Regions from separate parts of the Streptomyces sp. NPDC005438 genome, predicted to be linked through region 2. Evidence: predicted binding sites of a transcription regulator. Region 2 holds the regulator's gene; the other holds the start of a gene.
The links. The regulator HrcA, encoded in region 2, represses chaperone genes, less so after heat shock. The targets are predictions, from matches to a motif close to TTNGCACTCNGNNNNNCNGAGTGCNAA.

Region 1 (9,436 bases), 720 kb from region 2:
ATCACCATGATCCGGCTCGGCAAGACCTACGGGAACCTGATGGTCGACGTACGGGCCTCCAACGACAAGCTCCGGGCCCGGTCCCGCCGCATCGTGGCCCTGGCCACCGGGGCCGGCGAGGAGGAGATCGAGCGGGCCCTCGGCGAGACCCGGGGCGAGGTGAAGAACGCCATCCTGTGCGTGCTCGCCGGAGTCGACGGCGACACCTCCGAACAACTGCTGCGGGACGCCGACGGCCACCTGCGGGTCGCCCTGCGCCAGGCGGCCAACCAGCCCAGCAACGGCGCCGCCCGACGCGGCTGAGCCACCCCCTCCCCCACGGCCTCGTACCCCGGCGCTGTCCGGGGTACGAGGCCGTCACGGTCCCACGGGGGGGTACCGCGCGTGGGCCCCTCAGCCGCGCCGCAGCATCAGCAGGGCCAGGTCGTCGTGGACCGGGTCCTCCTCCACCCCCGCGACCAGGTGGTCGGCCAGCGCCCCCAGGTCCCAGCCGCCCGGGGCACGGTGGGCCCCGCACCAGTCGGCCAGCCGCCGTACCAGGTGCTCCACCGACCGCCCGTAGTCCTCGCCCCGGCGCTCCACCAACCCGTCGGTGTACAGCAGCAGGGTCGCCCCCCGGGGAAGGGGATGGCTGACCACCGGGTACGGGCCCCGCCCGAAGGTCCCCAGCGGCAGGCCCCCCGGCCCGTCCAGCTCCCGCACCCGCCCGTCCGGCTCCAGCAGCACCGGCAGGGCGTGACCGGCCCGGGCCAGCCGGAACCACCCGCCGTCCGGCGACAGTTCGGCCACCGCGCAGGTGGCGAACCGCTCCGTCTCCAGCTCGGTGAGCATCTGGTCGCCCTTCACCAGCAGCTCCTCCGGCCCCGGCCCCTGGGCGGCGTACGACTGCATGGCCACCCGCAGGTAGCCCATCACCGCCGCGGCCTGCGCGCTGTGCCCCTGCACGTCCCCGATGACCAGCAGCACCCGCCCGTCCGGCAGCGGCACCACGTCGTACCAGTCACCCCCCACCTCCAACCCCTCGGACCCCGGCAGGTACCGCACCACCAGGTCCACCCCGTCCAGTTCGGGCACCCGCCGGGGCAGCATCATCCGCTGGAGTTCGGTCATCTGACCCCGCCGCTGGTCCAGGGTCCGCGACCGGTCCAACGCCTGGGCCAGCACCCCGGCCACCGACTCGCACAGACCCCGGTCCTCCTCGCCGAAGTCGTGCGGCCGGTCGAAGCCCAGCGCACACACCCCGACGGTGCCCTCCTCGGTCACCAGCGGCAGGAACGCCCAGGCCTGCTCCCAGTCCTGCGGAGGGAAGTCCTCCCCGTACGTCCGCAGGTACTCCTCACGGGTCGCCAGGTAGTGCGGCCGATCCACCAGCACCGCCCGGGCCGAACCGAACCTGCGCCCCGCCCGGTTGATCAGCCGCACATGGATGCGCTGCTCCTCCTCGGTGAAGCCGTGGCTGCCCACGATCTCCACCTGCTCTCCCTCCAACACCAGCACCACCAGGGTGCGGGCACCCAACGCGGGCAGTACGGCGGCGGACGCGGCCTCGATGACCTCCTGGGTGGACAGCGCGCCGGTGACCCCCTGGGTGACCCGAACGACGAAATCCCGCCGCGCCGCCTCCCGCACCTCGCGCCGCCGCTCCTCGGTACGGTCCCGCACGACGCCCGACACCCCCTGCGGGCGGCCCCGGGCGTCATGGAGCACCCGCCCCTCGGCGGCCACCCACCGGACGGTGCCGTCCGGGCGCCGTACCCGGTAGCGGGAACGGAACCTGCCGCTGTCCACACCGTCCGCCAGGTCCCGTTCCACGTCCGATACGTCCTCCGGGTGCAGCGCCCGGAAGAAGCTCTCCACCTGTTCGTCGAACAGGTGCGGCTCCACCCCGAAGAGACGGCAGGTCCGCTCGTCCCAGATCAGCCGGCCGGAGTCGAAGTCCCAGTCGAAGACGCCCAGTTCGGCGTTAGCCATCGCCAACTCCAACCGCGCGCTACGGCTCCTTCCGTCCACCGTCCACAACCCGCCCGCCGGGTCCTCCCCGGCCTCGCCGACGTGAGCGGTCGGGGCACTCTCGGCGTCCCCGGCGCCTGCGGTGTGCGCGGCACCCCCGGCGTCCCCGGCTTCCGCCCGGTCACGCCCACCGGCCCCGTCCAGCCGCCGTGCGCCCAGCGCGCACAGCAACCGCAACTCCTCCCTCAGCCGCCGCCCCGGCTCCTCGGGCGGGTGCTCCACCAGCACCACCCCCACCAGCCGCTCCCCCACCATCAGGGGCAGACAGTGGAAGGCCACCGGCCGGAAGAAACTCGCCACATCCGGGTACGGCACCCGGAAGTACTCCGCCGGCGTGAACATCGCCCGCCGTACCCGGGCACAGCGGGCCACCGGCAGTTCGGCGCCCGTCGAGATCCGACGGAACCGTTCCAGGGCCCCCGGGTCGTACCCCCGACCCGCCGCCAGCCCCAACCAGCGGGAGTCCGTCAGGAGGTAGACCACACCGTTGCGGCCGGGAACACGGGCCAGGCAGGCGTCCAGCAGGACACCGGGAACGCTCGCCGGATCGGCCTCGTCCAGCAGGCCCAGCGCCAGGGTCACCGCGCTCCTCCCGCGGGTCAGCGGGACCCCGGGCTCCCTCTCGGGCGTCGAGCCGTCCGTTGTCCGCACCGTGGTCCACCTTCGCGGAGTGACGCTCCGCCCCTGGCGGGGCGCTTCGCCGGCAAGAATAGGCGTTACGCGGCTTTTCCACCCGTTCGAGAGGGCACCCCTTCCGGCCGGGGACACCCCTCCCCAACCGCCACCCCCATCGCCACCCCCGCCCCTCGGCACCCCCTGCCACGGCCCCCGCCGGCTTCCCGGGCGAGAGGGTCCGGCGGCGGCACCCCGAGGGGGCGGGCCCCCCGACCTCGCACCCTCCGGGTGGGCGGCCCGGCTCGCCACGAGCGGCCGAGGCGGCGGAAAGGTCAGGCCGGGCGGGCCGGGCCGGCAAGCTCGGCGCGGAGCCGCATCGGGATACCCCAGCACGGGGCAGGCCCTCGACCTCGCTCGGCGAACCCCGGGGCGGACCATCACGTTCCGGTCACCTTCGACGATTCCGAAGGGCGTACCAACCCCCTCCGCCGACCAGGAGTGTTCCCCTCACGGCAGGTGCGCCCGAAGACCATGGGCGTTGACATGCTCACGGCGCCACCGGGACGCTGGGCCCCGCCAAGCACTCCTGCGTACCGCGACCGAGCGGTCACGCACCGACCAAGGAGAGCCATGAACCGCAAAGCCCTCGTCGCGGCGGGTGCGGGTCTCGCCCTGCTGACCCCCCTGGCACCGGCCGCCGCATCGGCCGTCCAGGGCCAGGACGCCAAGCCCACCGCCCGAAGCCAGGACGGGCCCAGCGCTCAGGCCATCAGTCGCGCCACGGTCATCAAGCGGGCCAAGACCTGGTTGACCGCCAACAACGGCTCCCAGGTGCCCTACAGCCAGAGCAAGACCTTCCAGGGCTACCGCACCGACTGCTCCGGCTACGCCTCCATGGCGCTGAAGTACGGCAAGCCGGGCACCAACACCGTGGGCCTGGCGACCAGCGACTTCACCTCGAAGATCAAGATGGCCAACCTGAAGAAGGGTGACCTGGTCATCGACGCCAAGGGCAGCAACACCACCCGTCACGTGGTGATCTTCGAGAAGTGGACCAGCTCGGCGAAGAACAAGTACTGGGCCTACGAGCAGCGTGGCGGTCACGGCACCGACCACCGCAAGCTCACCTACGGCCTCGGCAGTGACGAGTTCGACGCCTACCGCCCCAAGAAGTACTGAGCGGGACCCCGAGAAAACCACCGCACCACTCGACCGAGGGGGCGGCCCGGAACCACTTCCGGGCCGCCCCCTCGGTCCTGCCTCCTCCCGCCACGGGCCGCCCCCGGAGCGATGCCCCCGGCCCGTGTCACGTCCGTGGCACCCGCGCCCGTCTGGTGGCTGTCAGCGGAACGAGCCGAGGAGGACGGAACGACGACCGCACGGCAGACCGGCCGGCCACCGCGTGGGGGTACCACGGCCCGCGCCCGGCGGACGCCCGAGGGGCCACCGACCCAACAGCGCGCGGACGGCCACCCGAAGAAGCCACCCCGGGCACCCCACCGGCACGCGCCGTGCCGTATCAACGCCGAAGGGCGGCACCCCGGTTGAGGGGTGCCGCCCTTCGGGTCACGGCGGACGCCGATCCATCCCGGAGAGGGTGGATCAGAAGCCCATGTCGCCGCCCATGCCACCGGTCGGGTCGCCGGCGCCGGCGGCCTGCTTCTCCGGCTTGTCGGCGATGACGGCCTCGGTGGTGAGGAACAGCGCCGCGATGGAGGCCGCGTTCTGCAGAGCGGAACGGGTCACCTTGGCGGGGTCGATGATGCCCTCGGTGACCATGTCCACGTACTCGCCGGTGGCCGCGTTCAGGCCGTGGCCGACGGTCAGGTTGCGCACCTTCTCCGTCACCACACCGCCTTCCAGGCCGGCGTTGACGGCGATCTGCTTCAGCGGGGCCTCCAGGGCGAGCTTGACGGCCTGCGCGCCGGTCGCCTCGTCACCCTCCAGCTCCAGCTTCTCGAACACCGAGGTGGCCTGCAGCAGGGCCACGCCACCACCGGCGACGATGCCCTCCTCGACGGCGGCCTTGGCGTTGCGCACCGCGTCCTCGATGCGGTGCTTGCGCTCCTTCAGCTCCACCTCGGTGGCGGCACCGGCCTTGATGACGGCCACGCCGCCGGCCAGCTTCGCCAGACGCTCCTGGAGCTTCTCGCGGTCGTAGTCCGAGTCGGAGTTCTCGATCTCGGCGCGGATCTGGTTGACCCGGCCCTGGACCTGCTCGCTGTCGCCGGAGCCGTCGACGATGGTGGTCTCGTCGCGGGTGATGACGACCTTGCGGGCGCGGCCCAGCAGCTCCAGACCGGCGTTCTCCAGCTTGAGGCCGACCTCCTCGGAGATGACCTGGCCACCGGTGAGGATGGCGATGTCACCGAGCATGGCCTTGCGGCGGTCGCCGAAGCCGGGGGCCTTGACGGCCACGGACTTGAAGGTGCCGCGGATCTTGTTGACCACCAGGGTGGACAGGGCCTCGCCCTCGACGTCCTCGGCGATGATCAGCAGCGGCTTGCCCGACTGCATGACCTTCTCCAGCAGCGGAAGGAGGTCCTTCACGTTGCCGATCTTGGAGTTGACGATGAGGATGTAGGGGTCCTCCAGCTCCGCCTCCATCCGCTCCATGTCGGTGGCGAAGTAGGCGGAGATGTAGCCCTTGTCGAAGCGCATACCCTCGGTGAGTTCCAGCTCCAGACCGAAGGTCTGGGACTCCTCGACGGTGATGACGCCTTCCTTGCCGACCTTGTCCATGGCCTCGGCGATCAGCTCGCCGATCTGGGCGTCGCCGGCGGAGATGGAGGCGGTGGAGGCGATCTGCTCCTTGGTCTCGACCTCCTTGGCCTGCTCCAGCAGGGCCTCGGAGACGCGCTCGACGGCGGCCTCGATACCCCGCTTGAGGGCCATCGGGTTGGCGCCCGCGGCGACGTTCCGCAGGCCTTCCTTCACCAGCGCCTGGGCCAGGACGGTCGCGGTGGTGGTGCCGTCACCGGCGACGTCGTCGGTCTTCTTGGCGACCTCCTTGACCAGCTCGGCGCCGATCTTCTCGTAGGAGTCCTCAAGCTCGATCTCCTTGGCGATGGAGACACCGTCGTTGGTGATGGTGGGGGCGCCCCACTTCTTCTCCAACACGACGTTCCGGCCCTTGGGGCCGAGGGTGACCTTGACGGCGTCAGCGAGCTGGTTCATACCGCGCTCAAGGCCGCGCCGTGCCTCCTCGTCGAACGCGATGATCTTGGCCATGTGAAGGGTCCTCCCTGGAGGGTCCCTCCCATACCGACGGCCCGGCCCGGACGGCGCCCACACTCGGGCACCCCCTGCGAGGACCACGGGGGAGGTTGGGTTCGATACGGACCGCGCTGGCGCCCGCGACGGACGGCCCACAACCCGGGCGGTTCCTTGCTCCCACCCGGTTCGCCGGCCTCACCGACCCGGTCCTTCTTTGTCACTCTCACTCGCAGAGTGCTAACGCCAATGATTAGCACTCGCCCCCCGAGAGTGCAAGCGCCTCCCGGTACGCGCACGCGTGAGGACCCGCACCCCGTGGGTGCGGGTCCTCAACTCACGCAGTGTGGCCGACGCTTGGGACATGGGGGCGCGCCAGGTCGCCTCTCAGGTCAGTGACGTCTCAGCCGGTGGCGTTCAGCCGGTCACGCGGACCATGTCCGCCTGCGGCCCCTTCTGCCCCTGCGAGATCTCGAACTCGACTCGCTGACCTTCTTCCAGGGTGCGGTAGCCGTCCATCTGGATCGCGCTGTAGTGGACGAACACGTCCGCACCACCGTCGACCGCGATGAAGCCGTACCCCTTCTCCGCGTTGAACCACTTGACGGTGCCCTGAGCCATGCCTAACTCCCCTATTACTGGCCCTTGCGCGGGTCAGCACTTCGCGGACCCGGGTCAGACCTCACCTCCGGCGTACCGAAAAGGCCCGCCAGAACTGTCGACCGCGGCTGAATGTATCTGGACGGGAGCCCGCTGCAACAGGTCGTCGCGGCGAGCAAATCCAGTCACCCGGCGATAGCGGAAACCCCCAAAGAGCGGATAAGTAGGGCAGATTGGGCCGGACAATTAAGCCTTTCTCGGCAATCCCGGCAAGCAATTCCCTCGGAAGTTCACCGGGAACGCGTAACCCTCTTCCGTCGCAGCGTGGACACTTGACCGCTCCGCGTACGGAAGCCCCCACCCTACCCGCCCTCCGAACATGCGATGAACATGCGACGACCCCCTCCATCACCTGGAATGGAGGGGGTCGTTCCCCAAGTGAAACGATGATCCCGAAGAATGCGATCTCCGCGACAACGGCCGAATCCTTATGCTTGCCGCGTCGCCAAATGGGCAGCCGCCTCTCACCCTTCCGTCCACCGGTGCCGCGAGAGGCCCGAACAGCCGCCCCGCACAGCACCAGCACCGGCCCGCGAGCGCCCGGCGAGGTACCGGAAGGGGCTCAGCAGCCCCCGGCGACCGCCGGAATGATGGAGATCCCGGCCCCGTCCGGCGTGGGGGTCTCCAGGCCGTCGGAGAACCGCACGTCGTCGTCGTTCACATAGACGTTCACAAAGCGGCGCAGCTTTCCCGAATCGTCCAGAACGCGGGCCCCGATACCGGTGTGCCGCCGATCAAGATCGGACAGCACCTCGGACAGGGTCGTCCCCTCGGCCGACACCTCGGCCTGGCCGTCGGTGTAGGTGCGCAGAATGGTCGGAATACGAACGGTGACGCTCATCGAAAAGCTCCCTTGGTCTGTCCTGGGGTGAGTCTGCACCCGGGTTCGGTCCTGTCTGGGCAGCGCGCCCGGGCCGCCGCGTACGCCCTTCCACGAGCGGCCCGGCGCGGTACGAACGGCGGTTCTCGGCGACCGCGGTGGTCAGGAGAGCCCCGCCGCGCGGAAGGCCTCCAGGTCGGGGCGGATCGTGGCGGTCGGGCCGCTGTCGGAGACCGCGTTCAGCGTCTTCAGCCCGTCACCGGTGTTCAGCACCACCGTGGTGAGCGACGGGTCCAGTCGCCCCTCCTCGATCAGCCTGCGGGTCACGCCCACCGTCACACCGCCGGCGGTCTCCGCGAAGATCCCCTCGGTACGGGCCAGCTGCCGGATCGCGTCCACGATCCGCGCGTCGTCCACGTCCTCCACCGCGCCGCCGGTACGGCGGGCGATGTCCAGCACATAGGGGCCGTCCGCCGGGTTGCCGATGGCCAGCGACTTGGCGATGGTGTCCGGCTTCACCGGCCGTACCACCTCGTGGCCGTCCTTGAAGGCCCGCGACACCGGGGAGCAGCCCTCCGCCTGGGCGCCGAAGATCCGGTACGGCCGGTCCTCCACCAGGCCCAGGCGCACCAGCTCCTTCAACCCCTTGTCGATCTTGGTGAGTTGGGAGCCGGAGGCGATCGGCACCACGATCTGGTCCGGCAGCCGCCAGCCCAGCTGCTCGCAGATCTCGTAGGCCAGGGTCTTGGAGCCCTCCCCGTAGTACGGGCGGAGGTTGACGTTCACGAAGCCCCAGCCCTCGCCAAGCGGGTCGCCGATCAGCTCGGAACAGAAGCGGTTGACGTCGTCGTAGTTGCCCTCGATGCCGACCAGGTCACCCCCGTACACCGCCGCCATCACGACCTTGCCCTCCTCCAGGTCGTGCGGGATGAACACACACGACCGGAAGCCGGCACGGGCCGCCGCCGCGCCCACCGCGCCGGCCAGGTTGCCGGTGGAGGAACACGACAGGGTGGTGAAGCCGAAGGCGCGCGCCGCCTCCACCGCGATGGCGACCACGCGGTCCTTGAACGAGTGGGTGGGGTTGCCCGAGTCGTCCTTCACGTGCAGTTCCCCGGTCACCCCCAGTTCGGCGGCCAGCCGGTCGGCCCGTACCAGCGGGGTGAAACCGGGGTTGAGGTTGGGCTTGGCGGCCACGTCCGCCGGGACGGGCAGCAGCGGGGCGTACCGCCAGATGCTGTGGGGGCCGGACTCGATGCGGCGCCGCAGTTCCTCCGGGTCGCCCTCGGGCAGCTCGTAGGCGACCTCCAGTGGGCCGAAGCAGGAGCCGCAGGCGAAGATCGGGCCCAGCGGGAAACGTTCCCCGCACTCACGACAGGACAGCGCGGCGGCGGGCCCCAGGTCGACGGAGGTGGCGGAGGTGGTGGTCTTTTCGGCAGCTTGCACAGCCATGAAGGCGAGGCCCTTTCTCCTCATCTTCCCCGTGACGTATCTCGCCTACGGGCCGGAATTGGCACCTTCCCCACGACCACCTCAGGAGGGACGACCACCGGCGTGCGGCTGGCGGTCCCACCTGTGCGGCCCTGCCGGACCACGTCGCGGGAGGGTTGCCGGGGCTTCAACGGGCCGTTCCCTCTGCCCCTCTGGATGAGCGGTATGGCACCGGCGGGCCGACCGCCGGGCGTTTGTCCCCGACCCCGGAAGCTGGAGGGGTCAGGCATTGCCCAGACTGTAACCGAAGCCGGGGAAGACCGAACAAGACGTCCGAACACCGAGATACGACACGAGACGGACCCCAGACCGGGGCACGGAAGGGGAGCGCACGGTGCTGCCAGAGGTACGACGATGGCTGACCGAACGGTCCTGGTCGGTGACCGACCGGTCGACCGAACAGCTGCTGGCCGCCAAACGGGCGGCCGGCCCCCGGGGCACCGTGTCCGTCGTACTCCCCGCCCTCAACGAGGAGCACACCGTCGGGGACATCGTCACCACCATCCGTCAGCGGCTGATGACCGACACCTGCCCGCTGGTCGACGAACTGGTGGTGATGGACTCCGGCTCCACCGACCACACCGCGAAGGTCGCCGCCGAGGCGGGCGCCCGGGTGGTCGCCCGGGA
Region 2 (9,436 bases):
CCGTTGGATCACCCCGGCCAGGCCCAGCGAGTGGTCCCCGTGGAAGTGGGTGACGCACAGCCGGTTGAGGTCGTGCGCGGCCACCCGGGCGCGCAGCATCTGCCGCTGGGTGCCCTCCCCGGGGTCGAACAGCAGCCCCTCCCCGTCCCACAGCAGTACGTAGCCGTTGTGGTTGCGGTGGCGGGTGGGGACCTGGCTGGCGGTGCCCAGCACCACCAACTCCCGTACGGACATCGACCGTCAGCCAGGGGGCCAGTTGAGGCCACGGCCACCCAGCACGTGGGCGTGCACGTGGAAGACCGTCTGGCCGGCGCCGGCGCCGGTGTTGAAGATGACGCGGTACCCGGTGCCGGGCCCGCCCTCCTGTACGGCGACCTTCTCCTGTTCGGCCACCGCCCCGGCCTCGCTCAGGATCTGGGCGGCCAGCTCGGGCGCCTCGTTCGCCAGGGAGGCGGCGTCCGGGTAGTGGGCGCGGGGGATCACCAGGACGTGGGTGGGCGCCTGTGGGTTGATGTCCCTGAACGCCAGGGTGGTGTCGGTCTCCCGCACCACGGTGGCCGGCACCTCGCCGGCGACGATCTTGCAGAACAGGCAGTCGGTCTGAGCTTCTCCAGGCATGACAGGATGCTACCGGCCCTCACACCCCCGAGGCCGACGGGTCGTTCAGCCGGCCAACCGCTCACGGGCCAGGGAGATCTCACCGGTGAGCGTCGCCATCAGTTCGGCCGCCGGCATCTCCCGCACCAGGCGGTGCCCCTGCCCCGCCCACAGGGCCATCCCCTGCGCGTCGCCCGCCTGCGCCGCCGCCTTGCGCAGACCGGCGGTGAGGTAGTGGACCTGGGGGAAGGCGGCCGGGGCGTACGGTCCGTGCTCCCGTACGAAGCGGTTGACCAGGCCACGGGCCGGCCGGCCGCTGAACGCCCGGGTCAGCGCGGTGTGGGTGTAGAGCGGGTCGGACAGGGCCCGCTTGTGCAACGGCGAGGCACCGGACTCGGGGCAGGCCAGGAAGGCCGTGCCCAACTGGGCGGCCTGGGCGCCGGCCACCAGCGCCCCGGCGATCTGCGACCCGGTCATCAGCCCACCGGCCGCCACCAGGGGCAGCGCCACCGCCTCCCGTAGCCGCCCCAGCAGGGTCAGCAGCCCCAACTGGGCGCTGTTGCCGTCCTGTTGGGGGTCGTCACGGTGGCTGGACTGGTGGCCACCGGCCTCCACCCCCTGGGCGCACACCGCGTCCGCGCCGGCCTGCTCGGCCGCCCTCGCCTCCGCCACCGTGGTCACGGTGACCACGGTGAGGGTGCCCATCCGTCGGAAGCGGCTGAGTACGTTGGCGCTGGGGCAGCCGAAGGTGAACGAGACCAGGGGTACCGGGTCGGCGTAGAGGATGGCCAGCTTGCCGTCGTAGGCGTCGTCGGTGCCCAGGTCGACGTCACCGAGCCGGGTCTCGTACCAGGCGGCCTCGCCGGCCAGTTGGTCCCGGTAGACCGACAGGGCCGCAGCGTCGGCGTTGTCCGGCTGCGGCAGGAAGAGGTTGACGCCGAAGGGGCGCCGGGTCAGCCTGCGGACGGCACGGATCTCCTCGTACATCGCCTCCGGCGTCTTGTAGCCGGCCGCCAGCGAACCCAGCCCTCCGGCCTCGCTCACCGCCGCCACCAACGCGGGCGTGGAGACACCACCCGCCATCGGCGCCTGGACGATCGGGTGTTCCGTCAGCTGCGCGAAGGAGGCGAGTGGTGGCGACATGGCTCCCGAGTGTATAGACGACACGGCGCCGTGCTGAGGGGGCGGAAGTCACCAGTCCGTGGGGAAAGTGGGGATGGACCACCACAGGGTCCACATCCCGTACGCCCGGATGTGGACCCCTCACCGTCACCGTCCGTTGAAGGCGTCCTTCAGGCGGGAGAACAGCCCCTGCTGACCGGGCTGGAACTGGCCCACCGGCCGCTCCTCGCCGCGCAACTTGGCCAGCCGGCGCAGCAGTTCCTCCTGCTCGGCGTCCAGCTTGCCGGGGGTGGTGACCTCCACGTGCACGATCAGCTGCCCCCGGCCGCCGCCGCGCAGGTGGGTCACACCGCGCTCGTGCAGCGGGATGGACTGGCCGGACTGGGTGCCCGGACGGATGTCGATGTCCTCCCGGCCGTCCAGGGTCTCCAGGGACACCTGGGTGCCCAGGGCCGCCGCCGTCATCGGGATGGTGACCGTGCAGTGCAGGTCGTCCCCACGCCGCTGGAAGGTCGAGTGCGGCGCCTCGTGGATCTCCACGTACAGGTCACCGGCCGGGCCGCCTCCGGGGCCCACCTCGCCCTCGCCGGCGAGCTGGATGCGGGTGCCGTTGTCCACACCGGCGGGGATCTTCACCGTCAGCCCCCGACGGGACCGGATACGGCCGTCGCCCGCGCACTCCTGGCAGGGGGTGGGCACCACGGTGCCGAAGCCCTGGCACTGGGGGCAGGGCCGGGAGGTCATGACCTGGCCCAGGAAGGAGCGGGTCACCTGGGAGACCTCGCCCCGGCCGCGGCACATGTCGCAGGTCTGGGCCGAGGTGCCCGGGGCGGCGCCCTCACCGGAACAGGTGGTGCACACGATGGCGGTGTCGACCTGGATGTCCTTGGTGGTGCCGAACGCCGCCTCCTCCAGCTCGATGTCCAACCGGATCATGGCGTCCTGGCCCCGACGGGTACGGGACCGGGGGCCGCGCTGGGAGGCCGTTCCGAAGAAGGCGTCCATGATGTCGGAGAAGTTGCCGAAGCCTCCGCCGAAACCGGCACCGCCGGCACCGGCGGCCGGGTCCCCGCCCAGGTCGTAGACCTGCTTCTTCTGCGGGTCGGAGAGCACCTCGTAGGCGGTGTTGATCTCCTTGAACCGGTCCTGGGTCTTGGGGTCCGGGTTCACGTCCGGGTGCAGCTCACGGGCGAGACGGCGGAACGCCTTCTTGATCTCGTCCTGTGAGGCGTCCCGGCCGACTCCGAGCACCGCGTAGTAGTCCGTCGCCACTTATGACTCCGCGAGGATCTGTCCGACGTAACGTGCCACTGCGCGTACCGCTCCCATCGTTCCGGGGTAGTCCATCCTGGTCGGTCCCACCACTCCGAGTTTGGCGACCGCCTCGTCGCCCGAACCGTAGCCGACGGAAACGACCGATGTGGAACTGAGCCCCTCGTGATCGTTCTCATGCCCGATGCGCACCGTCATACCGGAGTCGGTGGCCTCCCCCAGCAGCTTCAGCAGGACCACCTGCTCCTCCAGTGCCTCCAGCACCGGGCGGATGGTCAACGGGAAGTCCTGTCCGAAACGGGTGAGGTTGGCGGTGCCGCCGATCATCAACCGTTCCTCGGTCTCCTCGACCAGGGTGTCCAGCAGGGTCGCCAGCACGGCCGAGACCGCGCTCCGGTCCTCGGCGTCGAACCCCTCGGGGAGGTCGCGCACCAACTGGGGAACGTCGGTGAACCGCTGGCCGGCCGCGCAGCTGTTGAGCCGGGCCCGCAGGTCCGCGACGGTGGCCTCGGCGAGCGGGGTCGGGCAGTCCACGAGCCGCTGCTCCACCCGCCCGGTGTCGGTGATCAGCACCAGCATCAGCCGGGCCGGGGCCAGCGACAGCAGCTCCACGTGGCGCACCGTGGAACGGGTCAGCGACGGGTACTGCACCACCGCCACCTGCCGGGTCAGCTGCGCCAGCAGCCGAACCGTACGGCCCACCACGTCGTCCAGGTCGACCGCGCCCACCAGGAAGTTCTGGATGGCCCGGCGCTCGGCGGAGGACAGCGGCTTGACTCCGGCCAGCTTGTCGACGAAGAGGCGGTACCCCTTGTCGGTCGGGATGCGCCCGGCGCTGGTGTGGGGCTGGGCGATGTACCCGTCCTCCTCCAGGGCCGCCATGTCGTTGCGCACGGTCGCCGGGGAGACCTGGAGGTTGTGCCGCTCGGTGAGTGCCTTGGAGCCGACCGGCTCCTCCGTGCCCACGTAGTCCTGGACGATGGCGCGCAGCACCTCGAGTCTGCGTTCGCTCAGCAAGGTGCACCTCCGTCCGACGTTCCGGTGACTGTTGGCACTCTGGGCTGGGGAGTGCCAAATCGCCGTGCCCAGTGTACGGCGGAGGTACGTGACCGAGGCAAGGGTGTGCCGCCCCCCACTCCCCCGGGACTCTCCGAGCACCCGCCGTGGCGGGTGCTCGGAGCGCCGTCGGCACCGGTGACCGACCCGCTGACCGGACACGATCCAGGGGAAACCCCCTAGGCGGTGACCGGACCAGGACGCTAACGTCACCGACATGGTCAGCGCGTGGGAGGAGCTGGCGCCCGGGGTGGCCCGCAGGAGGCTGCCCGGCTGGGACGCCACCGTGGGCGCTGTCGCCGGCCCTGAGGGGGTGCTGGTGGTGGACGCCGGTGCCAGCCTGGACGAGGGCGCGGCCGTACGACGTGAGGTGGAGGCGCGCTTCGGGTGCCCGGTGACCCACCTGGTGCTCACCCACCCGCACTTCGACCACGTGCTGGGGGCCGGCGCCTTCCCCGAGGCGCGGCTGTACGGGGCGGCCGGTCTGGAGGACCGCGTCCACGGTGACCCCGAGGGGTTGCGGGAGGACGCGGTGTGCCACGGCCTGGACGCGCGACTGGCGGCCGAGGCCTGCGCGGCGCCTCCCCCACCGGCGCTCCCGGTCGAGGGGGAACTGGCCGTGTCCCTGGGTGACCGCCGGGTGGTACTGGCGTACCTGGGGCCGGCGCACACCGCCCACGACCTCGTCGTCCTGGTGCCGGGCGAGGGCGGGCACCCCCCGGTGGTGTTCTGCGGCGACCTGGTGGAGGAGTCCGGGGAGCCCCAGGCCGGGCCGGACGCCCACGGCACCAGCTGGCCCGGGACCCTGGACCGGCTGCTGGCCCTGGGCGGCCCCGACGCCCGCTACGTACCGGGCCACGGCGCGGTGGTGGACGCCCCCTTCGTGGCCGCGCAGCGGCGTACGCTCGCCGGCCGTTTCGGCGACTGAGCCCCCGGGCCCGGCACCGCGCCCCCCAACACCGGCCCCGCCACCGGAGGTTGGCCGCGCTCGTGGGTGGGGCTCGGGGGAGAATGCCTCCCATGCGCAGCCGACAGTACGGTCCCGACCTGACCCCGCCGTGGAAGAAGCGGCGGCCGGTGCCCGAGGTGCCCGCCGAACCCGACCTGGTGGTGGAGGAGGTGACCACCGGCTTCTGCGGCGCGGTCGTCCGCTGCGAGAAGACCGCCGAGGGGTTGACCGTCACCCTGGAGGACCGCTTCGGCGCCCACCGCGTCTTCCCCCTGGAACCGCGCGGATTCCTGCTGGAGGGACGCGAGGTCACCCTGGTCCGCCCCTCTTCGGCGCCGAGGGAGACCGGCCCCCGCCGTACCGCCAGCGGCTCCCTGGCGGTGCCGGACGCGCCGGCCCGGGTGGCCCGGGCCGGACGGATCTATGTGGAGGGGCGGCACGACGCCGAGCTGGTGGAGAAGGTGTGGGGCGACGACCTGCGGGTGGAGGGCGTGGTCGTGGAGTACCTGGAGGGAGTGGACCACCTGCCCACCGTGGTCGCCGAGTTCGGCCCCTCCGCCGAGGCCCGGCTGGGCGTGCTGGTGGACCACCTGGTGCCCGGCTCCAAGGAGTCACGGATCGCGGCCGAGGTCACCGACGCCCACGTGCTGGTGGTCGGCCACCCCTACATCGACATCTGGCAGGCGGTGAAACCCTCCTCGCTGGGCATCGCCTCCTGGCCCACCGTCCCGCGCGGCCAGGACTGGAAGACCGGGGTCTGCCGTGCCCTGGGCTGGCCGGAGAACACCGGCGCCGCCTGGAAGCGGATCCTGGGGTCGGTGCGCAGTTTCCGTGACCTGGAACCGGAGCTGCTGGGGCGGGTGGAGCAGCTGATCGACCATGTGACGGTCGGCGGCCCGAACGGCCCCTGAGCCAGGGGTCCGGCCGGGCTACGGGCCCCGGTGGGGATGGCGGACAATGGTGCCCATGTCCCCCTCCGCCCTGCCCGACGGCGAGCCCGTGCCCGCCGACGGTTCGCTGCCAGCCTCCGCGCTCGTGGACGCCGCGCGACGGCCCCTGGCCTTCTACCTGCACGTCCCGTACTGCGTGACCCGCTGCGGCTACTGCGACTTCAACACCTACACCGCCGAGGAACTCCGCGACCGGGACGGCACGGTGGTCGCCTCCCGGGACACCTACGCCGCGACCCTGGTGGAGGAGGTCCGGCTGGCCCGCAAGGTGCTGGGCGACGACCCGAGGCGGGTGGAGACCGTGTTCGTCGGGGGCGGTACCCCCACCCTGCTGCCCCCCGAGGACCTGGGCCGGATGCTGGAGGCGATCCGCTGTGAGTTCGGCTTCGCCGAGGACGTGGAGATCACCACCGAGGCCAACCCCGAGACGGTGGGCCCCCGCTATCTGACCGGCCTTCGGGAGGCCGGCTTCAACCGGATCTCCTTCGGGATGCAGTCCGCCCGCCGCCACGTACTGGCCGTACTCGACCGGACCCACACCCCCGGGCGGCCGGAACGCTGTGTGGCCGAGGCACGGGAGGCGGGCTTCGCCCACGTCAACCTCGACCTGATCTACGGCGCCCCCGGGGAGACCGAACAGGACTGGCAGGCCAGCCTGGACACCGTGCTGGAGACCGGCGTCGACCACGTCTCCGCCTACGCCCTGATCGTCGAGGAGGGCACTCAGCTGGCCCGGCGGATCCGTCGCGGGGAGGTGCCCCCCACCGACGACGACGTCCACGCCGACCGCTACCTCCAGGCCGAGGAGACGCTGAGCCGGGCCGGCCTGGAGTGGTACGAGGTGTCCAACTGGGCCGCCGACCCCCGCTCCCGCTGCCGGCACAACGAGCTGTACTGGACCGGGGCCGACTGGTGGGGCGCCGGCCCCGGGGCGCACAGCCACGTGGGCGGGGTCCGCTGGTGGAACGTCAAGCACCCGGCCGCCTACGCCCGGGCCCTGTCCCAGGGCCACTCCCCCGGCGCCGGCCGGGAACTCCTCACGGCGGAGGACCAGCGGGTGGAACGGATCCTGCTGGAACTGCGGCTGCGCGAGGGCTGCCCCCTGGACCTGCTGGCCCCCGAGGGGGCGCGGGCAGCCGCCGAGGCGGTGGAGCGAGGCCTGCTGGACGCCGGGGCCCACACCCGTGGGCGGGCCCAACTCACTCTGCGCGGAAGGCTGTTGGCCGACGCCGTGGTACGGGACCTGGTCGACTGAGCGACCAGGTCGGGTGGGGCCACCTCAGAGCACCGCTCTCCTCAAGCGGGTGTCGTTGCCCCGTCCCGCACGTGTGGGGGGGCGCCCACCCAGCCGGTGCGACGCCCCCCACGTGGTCCGTCAGCGCGCTACGCCTCGCGGGAACCGGCGTACATGTCGTCCAGCAGATAGCCGAACTCCCGCTCCACCACCGGGCGCTTCAGCTTCAGGCTGGGGGTGAGGTCGCCGTGCTCCACGTCCAGGTCGCGCGGCAGGATGCGGAACTTCTTGATGGTCTGCCACCTCTGCAGGCCCTCGTTCAGTTCCTTCACATGGCCGTCGATCAGCTCCCGGACCTGGTCGGAGGCGACCACCTTGGCGTACGGCTGGTCACCGAGGCCGTTCTCCTCCGCCCAGTTCATGATCGAGGGCTCGTCCAGGGCGATCAGCGCGGTGCAGAAGTTCCGGTCGGCGCCGTGCACCACGATGTTGGAGACGTACGGGCAGACCGCCTTGAACTGGCCCTCCACCTCGGCGGGGGCGATGTACTTGCCGCCGGAGGTCTTGATCAGGTCCTTCTTGCGGTCGGTGATCCGCAGGAAGCCGTCGTCCGACAGTTCGCCGATGTCCCCGGTGTGGAACCAGCCGTCGTCCTCCAGCACCTCCCGGGTCTGCTCGTCCAGCCCGTGGTATCCCTGCATCACGCCGGGGCCGCGCAGCAGGATCTCGCCGTCCTCGGCGATCCGCACCTCGGTGCCCGGAAGCGGCTTGCCCACCGTGCCGGTGCGGTAGCTCTCGCCGGGGTTCACGAAGCTCGCGGCCGAGGTCTCGGTGAGCCCGTACCCCTCCAGGATGTGCACCCCGGCGCCGGAGAAGAAGTAGCCGATGTCGGGCGCCAGTGCCGCCGAACCGGAGACGCAGGCCCGCAGCCGGCCGCCGAAGGCCTCACGCAGCTTGGCGTACACCAGCTTGTCGGCCACCGCGTGCTTGGCGCGCAGCCCCACCGGCACCGAATGGACGCCGGTGCGGCGGAAGTTGTCCTGGCTGACCTTGGCGTACTCCCGGGCCACCCCGGCCGCCCAGAGGAAGATCTTGTACTTCGCGGCGCCGCCGTCCCGCGCCTTGGCGGCCACCCCGTTGTAGACCTTCTCGAAGATCCGGGGCACGGCGGCCATGTAGGTCGGGCGGACCACCGGGAGGTTCTCGATGATCTTGTCGATACGGCCGTCCACCGCCGTACTGTGCCCCACCTCAATCTGCCCGGCGATCAGCACCTTGCCGAACACGTGGGCCAGCGGCAGCCACAGGTACTGCAGGTCGTCCTCGGTCACCAGGCTGGTCTGCTTGATCGCCTTGGCCATGTACGACCAGCAGTCGTGCGGCAGACGCACGCCCTTGGGGCGACCGGTGGTGCCGGAGGTGTAGATCAGGGTGGCCAACTGGTCCGCGCGCAGCGCGGCGACGGCCTCCTTCACACACTCGGGCTTCTCCTTGAGCCGCTCGGCACCTCGACGGATCAGCTCGTCGAGGGAGAGCACCCAACCGTCCGGGTCACCCTCGGCCGGAGTCGCGTCGGCCTCCTCGATCACCACCACGTGGGCCAGGTCGGGGAGTTCGGCCCGCCGGGCCCGTACCTTCTCCAGCTGGGAGGCGTCCTCGGCGATCAGCACCCGGCTGTCGGAGTCGGCGAGGATGTACGCCGTCTCCTCCTCCTTGGTGCTGGGGTAGACCGTGGTGGTCGCCGCCCCGGCGCACAGCACGCCCAGGTCGCACAGGATCCAGTCGACGCGGGTGCTGGAGGCCAGGGCCACCCGCTCCTCCGACCGCACCCCGAGGGCGATCAGCCCGGCCGCGATGCGGAACACCCTCTCCGCGGCCTCGCTCCAGTTGTAGGAGCGCCACTCGTCGGGCCCGTCACCGGATGCGGGCGGCACGGGGTAGCGGTACGCCTCCCTCTCCGGGGTGGCCTCCACCCGCTCCAGGAAGAGCGTCGCCACGGAGGGCGGACGGTTCTCGATCAGGGATTGTGCGTCGCTCACGACATCCTCCGGGCCCACGCTAGCGGCAGGGTGACTGACGAGTAACTATCGAACGAGGTCAGAGTAGAGCCCGAGTGGCCCGTACGTAAGTGCTCCAGCGCTCACTTCCCGAGGAAGGTTCCAGGAAAACGATCCACACACTCGCGGGGTTCCCCTCAGGTTCCGCCCGGACCACCCTCGACACCGGCGCCCACCGGATCTTCGGGGGAACTCCGAG

Region 1: a site for HrcA is predicted at 6,056-6,082, ahead of groL (chaperonin GroEL). Genes of this name have one in related genera too.

What each region holds. Positions count from the first base shown of each region.
Region 1 covers NZ_JBEXEP010000001.1:336,386-345,821, reverse strand. Annotated here, with positions in the region: gene murQ (N-acetylmuramic acid 6-phosphate etherase) at 1-303, shown strand, start outside; gene ABZT14_RS01360 (SpoIIE family protein phosphatase) at 394-2,592, opposite strand; gene ABZT14_RS01355 (hypothetical protein) at 3,256-3,804, shown strand; gene groL (chaperonin GroEL) at 4,228-5,856, opposite strand; gene ABZT14_RS01345 (cold-shock protein) at 6,256-6,459, opposite strand; gene ABZT14_RS01340 (MoaD/ThiS family protein) at 7,061-7,339, opposite strand; gene thrC (threonine synthase) at 7,481-8,770, opposite strand; SAM riboswitch class I at 8,788-8,972, opposite strand; gene ABZT14_RS01330 (glucosyl-3-phosphoglycerate synthase) at 9,144-9,436, shown strand, end outside.
Region 2 covers NZ_JBEXEP010000001.1:1,055,696-1,065,131, reverse strand. Annotated here, with positions in the region: gene ABZT14_RS04425 (ribonuclease Z) at 1-234, opposite strand, end outside; gene ABZT14_RS04420 (histidine triad nucleotide-binding protein) at 241-618, opposite strand; gene ABZT14_RS04415 (nitronate monooxygenase) at 664-1,740, opposite strand; gene dnaJ (molecular chaperone DnaJ) at 1,867-2,991, opposite strand; gene hrcA (heat-inducible transcriptional repressor HrcA) at 2,992-4,008, opposite strand; gene ABZT14_RS04400 (MBL fold metallo-hydrolase) at 4,265-4,975, shown strand; gene ABZT14_RS04395 (DUF3097 domain-containing protein) at 5,068-5,907, shown strand; gene hemW (radical SAM family heme chaperone HemW) at 5,963-7,201, shown strand; gene ABZT14_RS04385 (long-chain fatty acid--CoA ligase) at 7,330-9,219, opposite strand.